2 regions of the Paenibacillus sp. FSL H7-0716 genome follow, and region 2 is predicted to be linked to the other one. Evidence: a T-box and tRNA genes for the amino acid it is inferred to sense, from the RefSeq annotation. Region 2 holds a T-box; the other holds one or more tRNA genes.
What was found. A T-box is a leader RNA that pairs with one kind of tRNA and senses whether it is charged. The one in region 2 lies ahead of tyrS (tyrosine--tRNA ligase), so its partner is inferred to be a tRNA-Tyr.
Positions count from the first base shown of each region.

Region 1 (8,045 bases), on a different contig from region 2:
ATATGGTCGCAGTTAACTTATTCGTAAACTGCAGGGCTGCATTAAAGCCCATTTGCTTCAGGCGATAGTTCATCGCAGCAACCTCAATAATAACGGCAAGGTTACGTCCTGGACGTACAGGAATGGTTACAAGTGGAACATCGGTATCAATAATCCGCGTCGTTTCCTCATCAAGTCCAAGCCGGTCATACTGCTTGTCTTGCTGCCAAGCCTCTAATCTAACGACAAGTGTAATCCGTTTATGATTACGGATAGCACCCGCACCAAAAAGTGTCATTACGTTGATGATACCTACTCCGCGAATTTCCAACAAGTGACGGATCAACTCAGGGGCTGTACCATGCAGCTGGTTATCTGAAGTCTGGCGGATTTCCACGGCATCATCAGCGATCAGTCTATGTCCACGTTTTACAAGTTCAAGGGCTGTCTCACTCTTACCAATACCACTACTACCAGTAATCAGCATACCTACACCATATACATCACAGAGTACACCATGAATCGTTGCTGTAGGGGCTAATCTCCCTTCTAAGAAGCTCGTCAAACGGCTGGAGAAAATAGTCGTAGCCATCGAGCTACGCAGCACAGGAAGTCCCTTTTCATTACTTATATCAATTAACTCCTGTGGCACATCCAAACTACGGGTAATTACGATACAAGGGGTATTGTCATTACAGATTCCACGAAGCCTACTTTTACGTTCAGCTTCAGGCAGCATGGAGAAGAATGCGAGTTCTGTCTTACCTAATAGTTGAACACGTTCTTCCGGATAATATTCGAAATAACCAGCAATCTCTAGTCCAGGGCGATTCAGGTCATCGACCGTAATAGGTCGCTTTAGACCTTCCTGGCCGGAAATAACCTCTAATTGAAAATGTTGTACCAATTCAGATACTTTTACTTTCTTAGCCATGTAAATTCGTCCTTTCGTCACCTGCGGTATATGTCCGCTTACTGCGTCCGGTTGACAGCGATCTCATTACAATTCCGGAGGTAATTCTCCTGCTATCTTAATTGATAACGCTTGTGAATGCAATCTTAACGCCTATCCATTACGACCCTAATTAAACAATAAAGCCACCCTTTCGGGTGGCTTTATCAAGAGAGAAAAGATCCTGTGATCTTATCCCAACAGAATGTTTACTTCGGATTCTTTATCGAAGAAGTGAACTTTGTTCATATCGATAGCCAATTTTGGCTTGCTGCCTTCGCGAGTAGTGGAACGTCCATCTACACGAGCGATTACAGTAGATTTACCAAGGCCGCTCAAGTAAAGGAGCATTTCGTGACCAAGGTTTTCAGTTACATCAACCAATGAAGTAAAGATTGTGTTCGGGGAAGCTTCCAAGAATACTGGCTCTTCATGGATATCTTCTGGACGAACGCCCATAATTACTTCTTTGCCAATGTAGCCTTTGCTGCGGATGATTTGAGCCTTTCCGCCTGGTACTTCAACATCAAGGTTCTCAGCACGGAAACGGACAGAACCGTTTGCTTCGGACAAAGTACCATTGATAAAGTTCATTGTAGGGGATCCGATAAATCCAGCTACGAACAGGTTAGTTGGTTCATTGTACAACTCTTCAGGGGAAGCAGCTTGTTGAATGATACCATCATACATAACTACGATACGGTCACCCATTGTCATAGCTTCTGTTTGGTCATGCGTTACGTAGATACAAGTGGTTTCAAGGCGTTTAACCAGTTTAGTGATTTCAGCGCGCATTTGACCACGAAGTTTAGCATCCAAGTTGGAAAGAGGCTCATCCATCAAGAAGACTTGTGGATCACGTACGATAGCGCGTCCCAAAGCGACACGTTGGCGTTGACCACCGGAAAGTGCTTTTGGTTTACGATCTAGCAAATGCTCGATATCGAGAATTCTAGCAGCTTCACGTACTTTCTTGTCGATTTCATCTTTCTTCACTTTACGAAGTTTCAAACCGAAAGCCATGTTTTGGTATACGCTCATATGCGGATACAGTGCGTAGGATTGGAATACCATCGCGATATCGCGGTCTTTAGGTGCAACGTCGTTGACTACACGATCGCCAATGTACATTTTACCTTCGGAGATTTCTTCCAGACCAGCGATCATACGCAAAGTTGTGGATTTACCGCAACCGGATGGTCCAACCAATACTAGAAATTCCTTATCTTTAATATCAAGATTGATATCCATTACTGTTGCTTTATCTGAACCCGGGTATTTTTTGAAAATATGCTCTAAACGTACGCCTGCCATTGTATTTCCCCCTCGAGTTAATTATTGATTAATTGAAAAATTCTTTTTTCCTTGTACATTTATATTACCCTAGACGGGACACGGTGGCTATTTGTAACGTTCACAAAAAACCTATTTCCTTTTCGTCACTTTATACAAAAGCATAGTAAGCTTCACAATAGCAGCGTCCCCAAAGCTACGCACATCGGCACCCGTCTCCTGCTTTATCTTGTCCAGACGGTATAAAAGCGTGTTGCGATGAATATATAGCTTCTTGGCTGTTTCACTTACATTACAATCCATCTCAAAAAACGTCTCCAGAGTCATCAGCATTTCTTTATCTGATAATACGGAAGAATAGTCGCCAATCTGTCCAAGTAACTGTTTACGCCGTGCATCAGGAATGCTGTTAACCAAACGTTCCAAATGCAGCTCCCAAGGTAAATGAATATATTCACCCACTTGGAAAATTCGTCCGAGTACAATAGTCTCTCTCAACAAGGCCACGGATCCCGTCAATCCCTTAACAGGAACGATAGCCGGAGCTACAGCCAAATGGAATACACCTACCCATTCGCTGGCTATCAGTTCGTGTAAGCCCATGCTTGTCTGAGCCAGAATTTCATCTACGCTCTCTTCTTCCTCATCCTTATCATCTCCGCCCGTGAGTAATTCCTTCCGGGCCAATATTAACCATTCTTTTTCTTGAAGAGGTATAAGCAGAATTTCATTCTCAAAATAGCTGCGCAACAGCTTCATTAAGGAACGATAAGTGATCTGCGGGCTATGTGCATTCTCACTGCTAAGTAGGAATGGAACCATATCTCCGAATAAACGTCCCTTTAGAGCCATCTCATCGGGTATCTCAGAGTCATTTTTCTCTTGCTCCAGTTCGGTGTTCAACCAGGTACCCAGCTGCCGAGCCTCCGCTTCCCCTTCTTCTCTAACCCCAGTAGCTTTTAGTGCAATTGCAAAGTTTCGAACCGCATAATTCACTAATTGTATTTCCAAAGAGTTAAGTCCATCCAATTCCACCCAGACAGCGGTTACACGTCCATCAGTCTCATATAATGGTGCCCAAAGATGACCCTCATGGATTACCGGCTGTTCTTGTGCTTCCAATCCCAGGCTAAAAAGAGAAGCTGAATGTTGCCTCCCTAACTGCTTGATTCCGGTTTTCTTTCCGGTGAGCTGCTCTAACTTTTTCCGCAATGTTTCGCTATCCATAGTCACCATACTCCACCACTTTTGCTCTTTTCGCCTATTTTAGCATATTCTCTAATATTATGTTAATCACTACAGCAGCGCGCTACTATAATACGACATAAAAACACAAAAAAAGCCACCACCCTAAGGTGATGACTTTCTGTTTGGGATGAGCCATGAAGGACTCGAACCTTCGACACCCTGATTAAAAGTCAGGTGCTCTACCAACTGAGCTAATGGCTCATAAATGGTGGGGGATGATGGATTCGAACCACCGAACACGTACGTGAGCAGATTTACAGTCTGATGCGTTTGGCCACTTCGCTAATCCCCCAAAAAAGGTGGCTCGGGACGGAATCGAACCGCCGACACGAGGATTTTCAGTCCTCTGCTCTACCGACTGAGCTACCGAGCCATAAGATTACATGACAATTAAGCGGAAAAGTCTTACACTTCCCACTCATTTTGTGGAAAAAATGGCGGAACCGACGGGATTCGAACCCGCGGTCTCCTGCGTGACAGGCAGGCATGTTAGGCCAACTACACCACGGTTCCGCATTAAATAAAAATGGTGCCGGCGAGAGGACTTGAACCCCCAACCTACTGATTACAAGTCAGTTGCTCTACCAGTTGAGCTACACCGGCACGGTGTAAAAGCAATTCTAAAAAGATGAAAATGGTGGAGGCTGAGGGGATCGAACCCCCGACCCTCTGCTTGTAAGGCAGATGCTCTCCCAGCTGAGCTAAGCCTCCAGGTATTATGGTAGCGGCGAAGGGGATCGAACCCCCGACCTCACGGGTATGAACCGTACGCTCTAGCCAGCTGAGCTACACCGCCACAATAATTAGTATTGCTATGGATTGAAAATGGCGGAGAGAGTGGGATTCGAACCCACGCACCGCTTACGCAGTCTAACCCCTTAGCAGAGGGTCCCCTTATAGCCACTTGGGTATCTCTCCAAACGATATCAGTACCACAGCAATCCAAACAGGAATTTGACTCCCTGAAAACTGAATCCGAAACAAATCTGCATTCTAAGTATAGGATAAGCCCTCGACCGATTAGTATTGGTCAGCTCCATGCATTGCTGCACTTCCACCTCCAACCTATCTACCTCGTCGTCTTCAAGGGGTCTTACTAATTGGGAAATCTCATCTTGAGGGGGGCTTCACGCTTAGATGCTTTCAGCGCTTATCCCGTCCGTACGTAGCTACCCAGCCATGCTCCTGGCGGAACAACTGGTGCACCAGCGGTACGTCCATCCCGGTCCTCTCGTACTAAGGACAGCTCCTCTCAAATTTCCTGCGCCCACGACAGATAGGGACCGAACTGTCTCACGACGTTCTGAACCCAGCTCGCGTACCGCTTTAATGGGCGAACAGCCCAACCCTTGGGACCTACTTCAGCCCCAGGATGCGATGAGCCGACATCGAGGTGCCAAACCTCCCCGTCGATGTGGACTCTTGGGGGAGATAAGCCTGTTATCCCCAGGGTAGCTTTTATCCGTTGAGCGATGGCCCTTCCATGCGGTACCACCGGATCACTAAGTCCGACTTTCGTCCCTGCTCGACTTGTAGGTCTCGCAGTCAAGCTCCCTTATGCCTTTGCACTCTGCGAATGATTTCCAACCATTCTGAGGGAACCTTGGAACGCCTCCGTTACTCTTTAGGAGGCGACCGCCCCAGTCAAACTGCCCGCCTGACACGGTCCCCGTACCCGATTAGGGCACTAGGTTAGAACCTAGATACGATCAGGGTGGTATCCCAACGGCGCCTCCACCGAAGCTTGCGCTCCGATTTCTACGGCTCCCACCTATCCTGTACAGATCGTACCCAAATTCAATATCAAGCTGCAGTAAAGCTCCATGGGGTCTTTCCGTCTTGTCGCGGGTAACCTGCATCTTCACAGGTATTAAAATTTCACCGGATCTCTCGTTGAGACAGCGCCCAAGTCGTTACGCCATTCGTGCGGGTCAGAATTTACCTGACAAGGAATTTCGCTACCTTAGGACCGTTATAGTTACGGCCGCCGTTTACTGGGGCTTCGGTTCATAGCTTCGGGTTACCCCTAACCACTCCCCTTAACCTTCCAGCACCGGGCAGGCGTCAGCCCGTATACTTCGCCTTGCGGCTTCGCACAGACCTGTGTTTTTGCTAAACAGTCGCTTGGGCCTTTTCACTGCGGCCCCCTCGTGCTATTCACACTACCGGGGCACCCCTTCTCCCGAAGTTACGGGGTCATTTTGCCGAGTTCCTTAACGAGAGTTCTTCCGCGCGCCTTAGAATTCTCTTCTCGCCTACCTGTGTCGGTTTGCGGTACGGGCACCTTCTCCTGGCTAGAGGCTTTTCTTGGCAGTGTGAGATCATGACCTTCGCTACTACAATTTTCGCTCCCCATCACAGCCCAGCCTTAATGATGTGCGGATTTGCCTACACATCAGCCTCACTGCTTAGACGGACATCCATCAGTCCGCGTCACTACCCTCCTGCGTCACCCCATCGCTCATAGCGGATTACGGTGGTACAGTAATTTCAAACTGTTGTCCTTCGACTACGCCTTTCGGCCTCGCCTTAGGTCCCGACTTACCCTGAGCGGACGAGCCTTCCTCAGGAAACCTTGGGCTTTCGGCGGATCAGATTCTCACTGATCTTTTCGTTACTCATACCGGCATTCTCACTTGTGTAGTGTCCAGCGCTCTTTTCAGTACACCTTCAACCCCTACACAACGCTCCCCTACCCCAGATACATACGTATCTAGCCATAGCTTCGGTGGTGTGTTTAGCCCCGTTACATTTTCGGCGCAGAGTCACTCGACCAGTGAGCTATTACGCACTCTTTCAATGGTGGCTGCTTCTAAGCCAACATCCTGGTTGTCTGTGCAACTCCACATCCTTTCCCACTTAACACACACTTGGGGACCTTAGCTGATGGTCTGGGCTGTTTCCCTTTTGACAATGGATCTTAGCACTCACTGTCTGACTCCCGGCAATAAGTATATGGCATTCGGAGTTTGACTGAGCTTGGTAATCCTTGCGGACCCCGCACCCAATCAGTGCTCTACCTCCACTACTCTTATACCGAGGCTAGCCCTAAAGCTATTTCGGGGAGAACCAGCTATCTCCGAGTTCGATTGGAATTTCTCCGCTACCCCCACCTCATCCCCGCACTTTTCAACGTACGTGGGTTCGGGCCTCCAGTGCGTGTTACCGCACCTTCACCCTGGACAGGGGTAGATCACACGGTTTCGGGTCTACGTCCACATACTAAGTCGCCCTATTCAGACTCGCTTTCGCTGCGGCTCCACCTTCTCGGCTTAACCTTGCATGTTAAACGTAACTCGCCGGTTCATTCTACAAAAGGCACGCCATCACCCATAGATCGGGCTCTGACTTTTTGTAAGCACACGGTTTCAGGTTCTATTTCACTCCCCTTCCGGGGTGCTTTTCACCTTTCCCTCACGGTACTGTTTCACTATCGGTCGCCAGGTAGTATTTAGCCTTAGCAGATGGTCCTGCTGGATTCATACGGGGTTTCACGTGCCCCGCACTACTCGGGATCCGTCTCGGAGAGAATACAGTTTAGGTTACAGGGCTTTTACCTCTATCGCGGGCCTTTCCAGACCTCTTCACCTACCATATTCCTTTGTAACTCCATGTGAGACGTCCCACAACCCCTAAGAGCAAGCTCTTAGGTTTAGGCTGTTCCGCGTTCGCTCGCCGCTACTGACGGAATCACTATTGTTTTCTCTTCCTCAGGGTACTTAGATGTTTCAGTTCCCCTGGTCTGCCTCTACATTTCCTATGTATTCAGAAATGAGTAACTGCGAATTACCACAGCTGGGTTTCCCCATTCGGACACCCCCGGATCAAAGCTTGCTTACAGCTCCCCGAGGCAGTTTCGTTGTTCGCCACGTCCTTCGTCGGCTCCTGGCGCCTAGGCATCCTCCGTGTGCTCTTATTAGCTTAACCTTGATTCTTCCGAAGAAAAATCTCACTAATAACATTTACTTGTTTGCACAAGTTGCTAAAAGATGTTCTAAAACGCAAATTCGTTTCGGTATCCAGTTTTCAAGGATCAAGTTGAAAAAGTTATTCATTTAAAATTTATGGTGGAGCCAAGCGGGATCGAACCGCTGACCTCCTGCTTGCAAGGCAGGCGCTCTCCCAGCTGAGCTATGGCCCCATAAAATTACTCTATAATGTTATATGGTGGGCCTTGGTGGACTCGAACCACCGACCTCACCCTTATCAGAGGTGCGCTCTAACCAACTGAGCTAAAAGCCCATATAACATATATAACATTGTGAATCAACCAATGAATTGGTTGTCCGCTTGGCAACGTCCTACTCTCCCAGGACCCTTCGGTCCAAGTACCATCGGCGCTGGAGGGCTTAACGGTCGTGTTCGGGATGGGTACGTGTGGAACCCCTCCGCTATCGCCACCAAACGCATACGAAAGAGACTTGCTCTTTCAAAACTGAACACGAGTGAGTGTTCGAACCCGAAGGTTCTATTGTGGAAGCTGAGCTTCCGATTTGAATGTCCTCATTGCAGAGAACGATTCTCCATAGAAAGGAGGTGATCCAGCCGCACCTTCCGATACGGCTACCTTGTT
Region 1 is NZ_JBBODA010000023.1:45,356-53,400, reverse strand. It holds gene hprK (HPr(Ser) kinase/phosphatase) at 1-913, opposite strand, end outside; gene MHH60_RS23935 (ABC transporter ATP-binding protein) at 1,124-2,245, opposite strand; gene MHH60_RS23930 (PucR family transcriptional regulator) at 2,357-3,451, opposite strand; tRNA gene MHH60_RS23925 (tRNA-Lys) at 3,601-3,673, opposite strand; tRNA gene MHH60_RS23920 (tRNA-Tyr) at 3,679-3,764, opposite strand; tRNA gene MHH60_RS23915 (tRNA-Phe) at 3,773-3,845, opposite strand; tRNA gene MHH60_RS23910 (tRNA-Asp) at 3,908-3,985, opposite strand; tRNA gene MHH60_RS23905 (tRNA-Thr) at 4,000-4,075, opposite strand; tRNA gene MHH60_RS23900 (tRNA-Val) at 4,108-4,183, opposite strand; tRNA gene MHH60_RS23895 (tRNA-Met) at 4,192-4,268, opposite strand; tRNA gene MHH60_RS23890 (tRNA-Ser) at 4,299-4,390, opposite strand; rRNA gene MHH60_RS23885 (23S ribosomal RNA) at 4,473-7,399, opposite strand; tRNA gene MHH60_RS23880 (tRNA-Ala) at 7,538-7,613, opposite strand; tRNA gene MHH60_RS23875 (tRNA-Ile) at 7,638-7,714, opposite strand; rRNA gene rrf (5S ribosomal RNA) at 7,761-7,877, opposite strand; rRNA gene MHH60_RS23865 (16S ribosomal RNA) at 8,002-8,045, opposite strand, start outside.
Region 1: it encodes a tRNA-Tyr, which carries the amino acid that the T-box ahead of tyrS (tyrosine--tRNA ligase) is inferred to sense. The anticodon was not compared.

Region 2 (8,045 bases):
TAATTGCATATTTTACAACTATTATTCTAGAATCCCGCCATATTGAGGCAATTGCTCATATTTAAGTGTACAGAGTGCAACTAAATCCACAAAGGCTACCTTCAAAGCGTATATAGTTGCACAAAATGCAATTAAACAAACTTCGTCGTTACCTCACATTAGCTGCACAGTGCGTTGGCGGTAAATGCAATTAAACAAACTTCGTCGTTACCACGTCTTAGCTACACTGTGCATTGGCGGTAAATGCAATTAAACAAACTTCGTCGTTACCACGCATTAGCTGCACTCTTGCACATTGAAGGTAAAGTCCCAGTATAATTGTTGAATTGTGGTCAGTTCATACGAGGTCTTGTTTGTTCGGACTGTATTGCAGCTATTTTCACTTTTTAGTTGATTTTGCGATAGTTTCGGACTGTATTGTGCTTATTTCCATAAAAACACACATTATGGAAGCTACTTTGCACGAATAGCTGCATCTAAGTCCGATAATTTAGCAAAATGAATGAAATTATTAAAATAACGGCTCCTCAGTCCGATCTATAGTGAGGGGGATCTAATTAGATGAACTTCGATTATAGTCGAAGGGAACTAAATTAGTTAGAATAATTAGGTAGTCCCTTTAGGTTTTTTTTACATCCAGAGAATAATGCATCGTGCAGAATATTAGGAGGAAATGAATAGTGGAACTTGGAGTAAGCACATTTGTCGAGACCACACCTGATGTCCAAACAGGTGAGACAATAAGTCATGCAGAACGACTACGTGAAGTAGTGGAGGAAATTGTACTTGCCGAAGAGGTGGGATTAGATGTATACGGAGTAGGTGAGCATCATCGCCATGATTATGCGGCATCTTCACCTGCGGTTGTACTGGCTGCGGCTGCTTCGTTGACTACTAAGATCCGGTTGAGCAGTGCTGTAATGATCCTGTCTTCAGCCGATCCGGTGCGTGTGTTTCAGGACTTTGCAACGCTGGACGGAATTTCGAACGGACGTGCGGAGATTATGATCGGCCGGGGTTCGTTTACAGAGTCTTTTCCTCTATTCGGATATGATCTGAAGGATTATGAAGAACTGTTTAATGAGAAGCTGGAATTGTTATTAGCCATCCAAAAGTCAGAAAAAGTGACCTGGAAAGGCAAACACCGAGCAGCTATAGAAAATTTGGGGATTTACCCGCGTCCGGTTCAAGATCCTTTACCGATTTGGATCGGGAGTGCAGGAAGTCCAGAATCTGCGATCCGCACAGGATCACTAGGTTTGCCTTTTGTTTTAGCGATTATAGGGAATGTTCTACCACTGGATTATGCGTCACATGTACAGCTTTACAAAAAAGCAGCAGCAGAAGCCGGGCATGATATTTCAAAATTTCCAATCGCTTCGCATTCACACGGGTTTATAGCGGAGACTAATCAGTTAGCGCTGGAGAAATTTTTCCCTTCAACGCATGCCCGGACCAATGTGCGGGCGAAGGAAAAAGGAACACCTCCGTACCATCGTGCAGATTATGATGCAGCGTGCAGCTTAGATGGCGCCCTTTACGTAGGTGATCCAGAAACTGTCGCTAATAAAATCATTCATCTGCGCAAACATGTGGGAATTACGCGATTCTTTTTACATGTGCCGCACGGCACGATGCCTCATGAGGAGGTTATGCAGGCGATTAGACTGCTGGGCACCGAAGTGGCCCCACGTGTGCGGGAAGAAGTAGCGCGCTGGGAAGCAAGTAATCGGTAATTTAGTAAGCTGCGTCCTTAGGACGTGGCTTTTTTTTGTAAGGTATACTGAAGAAATGAATAGCGTTTTATACAGGAGGGGCAATGGAAAAAAATCATTATTTATCTCAATTCAATTTGCTTCAATCGTTAGGACTGGAAGATCTAATTGAAATGGAAGAATTAACGCGAATAACAGTAGTCCCCAAAAATACATATATCCAAACACCATCAACCTTTTCTGAAGGACTGTTTTTTGTGAAAAAAGGGAAGGTTCGCTTATACCAATTAAACGCAAACGGTAAGCAATTTACATCGGATATCCTTAGTGAAGGCAATGTTTTTGGTGAAATGGGTGTGATTTCTTTTGGAACGAAGGAACATTATATTGAAACGATTGAGGAAAGCCATATCTGTACAATTGATCCTGCAAGATTTGAAGAATTTATCTCTCACCGGCCTAGGTTTATGATGTCATTATTGCAAGTATTGAGCGACCGCATAAAAAGTATGAGTCAGTTAACTCAAAATCTAGCCATCGGAAATCTGCATGATAAAATATTGTGCGTTCTGTTAAAGCTGGCAGATCAGCATGGGGTTGAGCATAAGGATAATTGTTACAAAATTAATGTTCCTCTATCGCATCAAGAAATCGCTAATTTAATTGGAGCCAGCAGAGAGGCTGTAACTGTGGCATTACAAGAATTGGTGAAAGCGGAGGTTATTCAGACAGGGTTCAGAACTATCTATGTCCAGCGAGACAAGATTTTGGAAAGAAATATAACATAGCTATCGAGTTGTAAACGAGATTACAGCTTGATTTTTAAAAACAATCGTATCCTAGCTATGACATGAAGGTGATTTAAGCTTTCAAATCATAGTGAAGGGACGATTTCCATGGAACACAGGAAGGGCGCTCGAAAGGTTACTGAAATTCCCGTTGAGATTGTAGAACTGCTGAATAAAGGATATTTACAGAGCGTGAATTTAACGGAATGGCTTGCGGTGGATCATCTTATATTGCTGGAAAATGTACTGAATGAGCTAGGTTTTGAAGAGGAAGTTAAACCAATTTTACTAAGGTTGAATGCGTTATCGGAAAAGAAAATCATGAAGCTAATCCCGGTGATTTCACGTGAGTGGCAGCTTCTATTTGACTGTAAATCAGAGCTGGAACGTTCCCGGCTATTTGCTGTGTTAGCTCATCATAAATCCGATAGTGTTCGCTGCTGGGCTGCTTATATCGTGGGCCAGAATCATCAATGGAGTCTAGTTCAAAAACTAACAGCAATCCGTCCTTTTGCAGCGGATGGTCATTTTGGGGTGCGTGAGATTTCTTGGATGGCTTTAAGGGAATCAGTCATTGCCGAGCTGGAAGCGTCCATTGAATTGTTAAAGGATTGGGTTCATGATCAGGACGCGAATATTAGGAGATTTGCGATCGAATTGACGCGCCCACATGGGGTATGGGCAAAGCATATTACAACACTCAAAGAAAATCCAGCGATTGCCCTTCCGCTATTAGAACCGCTTAACTCTGATCCGGCAAAATACGTTCAGGATTCTGTAAGCAACTGGTTAAATGATGCTAGCAAAAGCCATCCGGCATGGGTACAGCAAATTTGTGATGAATGGTTGAACCTATCAGGTACCAAGGAAACAAAGCGGATTGTAACCCGGGCTACAAGAAGTATTACTGATCAAAAATTAAATTAGTGCATTACTTTAGACTGGATAATCAAACGTCAAACACTATGGGCTAATAAGTGTTGGCGTTTTTTTATTGTACAGTTAACTTGGATAATTCAAGAAAAATACTCCTTCGTGTTTATTATTTAAACCAAAATTCATGAAAATATTTATATTGTTAATCCTCAGGTCATCTGTTATACTCAAAAACACCAAATGTTATAAAAACTAACACAAATTAAAGGAATGGAGGATTTTCTTATGAAAAAACAAATAATTCGTAATGTGGGTGTCACTTTATCCCTGTTTTTAGGGGTGAGTTCGTTATCTGGTGTTATGTATGCTAACACATTAAACAATGCGTATAAACCAAAAACCCATGTTTTGAAGGCGAATTCGGAAACTGTTCGATGGGGGAATATAGGTAAGGGAGATCCAGCTCTAACTGTACAATCGGGAGACATCGTAACGGTTGAGGCCATTACACATCATTCAGGCGATGATTACGAGCGGATGATTAAAGGAGATGCGGGAGTGGAGGATATTTTCCACTGGATTAAAGGGGAGAAGAACGAAGCGCTCCGCGGGCCAGGCGTACACATTATGACAGGTCCCATCGCTGTTGAAGGTGCTGAACCGGGAGATGTGTTGGAAGTGAAGATTCTGGACATGAAGCTGAGACCAAATGGGAATGACCAATACGCTGGCAAAACATATGGCGTGAATGCCGCAGCGAACTGGGGTTATCTATACGGAGATATGGTAGAGGAGCCGAAAAAGCGTGAGGTAGTAACCATCTACGAGATGGATACGGAGGGTGGAACAGATTATGCAACAGCTGTATATAACTACAAATGGTCTGTGCAAACCGATCCGGATGGTCAAGTGCACCCGACAATTGACTACCCGGGTGTTATCGTTGACCATAATACGATTGATAAGAACTTCGATGTGCTAAAAGGTGTGAAAATTCCGGTACGTCTCCACTTTGGTACAATGGGTGTGGCGCCAAAAGAAGCGGATGTTGTTGACTCCGTTCCACCTTCTTACAACGGCGGTAACGTAGATGATTGGCGGATTACCGAAGGTGCAACGATGTATTATCCTGTATCCGTAGCTGGTGCACTACTGTCGATCGGTGACCCGCATGCCGGTCAAGGCGATTCGGAGATTAACGGAACTGCGATTGAGACATCGGTCACAGGGGATATACAAGTTATTCTTCATAAAAAAACATCGCTTAACAACAAGCTGAAAGGTTTAAACTTCCCATTACTTGAAAATGAGAACGAGTGGGTCGTGCATGGATTCAGCTACGCTAATTATTTGGAGGAGCTGGGGGCTAGTGCTCAGACGGATATCTTCAAAAACTCATCCATCGACAAAGCCATGAAGGATGCCGCTCATAAAACAAAAGATTTTTTAATGGCTGGAATGGAATTGAGCGAAGATGAAGCGTATTCTCTGATGTCTGTGTCAGCTGATTTTGGAATTACACAAGTGGTGGATGGAAACTGGGGCGTACACGCCTTAATTGATAAAGGTCAATTCGGCGATTCTGAGCGCAAGCCCGTGGTTTTACGGAGCAGCTTTGAGAACTTTGGAGCAAAGGTTGGCTGGCAGCCAGCCACTAAGACAGTTACGCTGAGCTACAATGGCAATGTACTGGAGATGAAGGTTGGAGCGACAACGGGAATTTACAACGGAGAGACAGTGAAGCTTGTAGCCCCATTAAGTGTTGTGAACGGGCAGGTTGTGGTCAGCGAATATTTCGTGAACTTTTATAAAGCTAAGCTGGCTAAGACAGAGTAGGACGAAATAGCAATTATTTGATAATTCTAATAAAAATTTAGATGAGAAAAGAACCGTCTTTATAGGCGGTTCTTTTTCTTATATATTTAAGCCGTCTTGATTTTTGTGGCGTTTCAATAAAATTTGGTTTTCTACACGTACCAGTCCATCCAGACAATAGATTGATTCATGCATAAACCGTTCCATCTCTTCAAGATTCTCAACTAAGATGTGAATATGCAGAATACAAGGTCCTGTCATTTCGTATAATACAGCTACACGTTCGTTTTCTTTTAATACGTCGACAATATGATTCAAATGAGCAGGTTCTACTTCAAGTTCCAGGTAGGCCGAGATTTTCTTTCCTAACTTTTCGGCACTGATGACAATCGAGAACTGTTCAATAATCCCTTGATTGACTAGCCGATCAATACGGTCTTTCACCGCGACACTTGATAAACTGACTTCTTTAGCTAGATCAGTATAGGAAATTCTGCTGTTTTGGGCCAGCCGCATCAAAATATGGTTATCGATAGGATCTAGCATGCGGATTCGTTCACCTCTTTTTTCGTAATTGTATCAGAAAAAAAGTGGTAATGCCTATTAGCGCTTTACAGTAGAAGTGTGTGGCGGCATTCTCTGCTGAAGGTAGTTGACATAAAAGAATTATTTCACTATACTGGCTGTAATCTTATATACGATATACGTTGAAGGAGCCCAGTAGTAACTTAGTCCCTGTTCCAGAAAGCCGGGGGTTGATGAAACCCGGTACACACTAAGCTTACGAATTACACTTTGGAGTATCTTGGGTAACACCGAGCGGAATGGCGAACGATATCTCGTCAAGAGTGGTATCAATGGTATGCTTGAGTATAAGCGTTTCATGGGTGCAATCTGGGTGGTAACACGGTTATTCAATCGTCCCTATGTCTACAATAGACAAAGGGACGATTTTTTTGTTTTTAAATATAAGGATTTATAGGGTTCACTTCATCAATGATCCTTATATTTCTCGCTGAAACGGTACCGTCCTAAACAGGAGGACAGAGCCGTTTCCGCTTGGCGGACTGATGTTTCATTATAGGATAACTACTAATTTTGAGGGGTGTAAGGAAATGAATATTATCGACGAACTAGAATGGCGCGATGCCATCAATCAACAAACAGATGCCGAAGGGCTTAGAGAACTGACCAATCAAAAATCGGTATCTCTGTACTGCGGTGTAGATCCAACGGGTGACAGTATGCATATTGGCCACTTGATTCCATTCATGGTGCTCAAAAGATTCCAGCTGGCAGGACATCGTCCGGTTATTCTAATTGGTGGGGCTACGGGAACGATCGGTGATCCAAGTGGACGTCAATCCGAACGCTCTTTGCAAACGCTGGAGCAAGTCCAAGCCAACGTTGATGCACTTACAGCACAAATGAAAAAATTGTTCGTGACTGATGGCGACAATCAAATCCGCATGGTGAACAACTACGATTGGACGCATAAAATCAATGTTATCGAATTTTTACGTGACTATGGTAAAAACTTCAGCATCAATTCGATGCTTGCCAAGGATGTTGTAGCGAGCAGATTGGACAGCGGAATTTCCTTTACGGAATTCTCCTACCAAATCCTGCAATCCCTGGACTACCTGCATCTGTTCCAGCATGAAGATGTGCAGCTGCAAATCGGTGGTTCTGACCAATGGGGGAACATCACAAGTGGCTTAGATCTGATTCGTAAAAAAGAAGGTTCTGAAGCGGTAGCATTCGGACTTACCATCCCGCTTATGCTGAAAGCCGATGGTACAAAATTCGGTAAAACAGCTGGCGGAGCCATTTGGCTGGATCCGAACAAAACGACAGCTTTTGAATTCTACCAGTTCTGGGCAAATACAGATGACCGTGATGTTGTGAAATACCTGAAGTACTTTACCTTCCTCTCTAAAGAGCAAATTGATGCACTTGCAGAAAAGGTGCAAACCGAACCGCATAAACGTGAAGCGCAAATAACACTGGCTGAAGAAATGACCAGATTCGTACATGGTGAGGAATTGCTGGAGCAGGCTAAACGTATTACTGCCGCTCTGTTCAGTGGAGATATTAAATCTCTGACCGCTGACGAGATCGAGCAAGGCTTCAAGGAAATGCCGACCTTCGAAACGACATTGGAGTCCAAAAATATCGTGGAGTGGCTGGTAGATCTAGGAATTGAGCCATCCAAACGTCAAGCACGTGAAGACATCACCAAAGGCGCAATTTCCATGAACGGTGAAAAAGTTAGCGATGTAGCATTTGAAGTTACAGCCAGCGAAGCCATCGGCGGACGTTTTATCATTATCCGTAAGGGGAAGAAAAACTACAGCCTGGTGAAATTGTCCTAATAATAAGAAGCCTTCCTTATGAATAAGGAAGGCTTTTTGTTGTATTTTAAGTATAGAGGCCGACTATTTGCATATTAAGTGAAATTTGAAAGGTGAAATCGTCAAAATTATGGTAAGCTTAGGATTCGTGTGATTTATGGATTAACATGATATTCTACAACTATAACAGAAAATTAGGAGTGGTAATTTGAGAAGACAAAAACCAATGACCATGGAAGAATTAATGAATGAGTTACAAGGACAGAAAACGTATCAAGAAGATCCCAATCACATCTCTTTCGAAAAATTGTTTAATGAAGCGTTTATGAGTAAGTATTCCAATTACAAAAGTTTCGATGAGTTTGTAACCAAAGGGAACTTTCAAGTAAAGACAGAAGAAGATGTTGCTGACATACCTGATGAACTCTTTGATCGTCATGTTGTTAGGGAGACGAAGTTTGCGGATTGGAAATCCATGTTGGAAACAGCAAATAGAG
Region 2 is NZ_JBBODA010000010.1:131,515-139,559, reverse strand. It holds gene MHH60_RS15470 (LLM class flavin-dependent oxidoreductase) at 681-1,736, shown strand; gene MHH60_RS15465 (Crp/Fnr family transcriptional regulator) at 1,820-2,503, shown strand; gene MHH60_RS15460 (DNA alkylation repair protein) at 2,612-3,430, shown strand; gene MHH60_RS15455 (acetamidase/formamidase family protein) at 3,665-5,215, shown strand; gene MHH60_RS15450 (Lrp/AsnC family transcriptional regulator) at 5,294-5,740, opposite strand; T-box leader at 5,893-6,123, shown strand; gene tyrS (tyrosine--tRNA ligase) at 6,310-7,569, shown strand; gene MHH60_RS15440 (hypothetical protein) at 7,775-8,045, shown strand, end outside.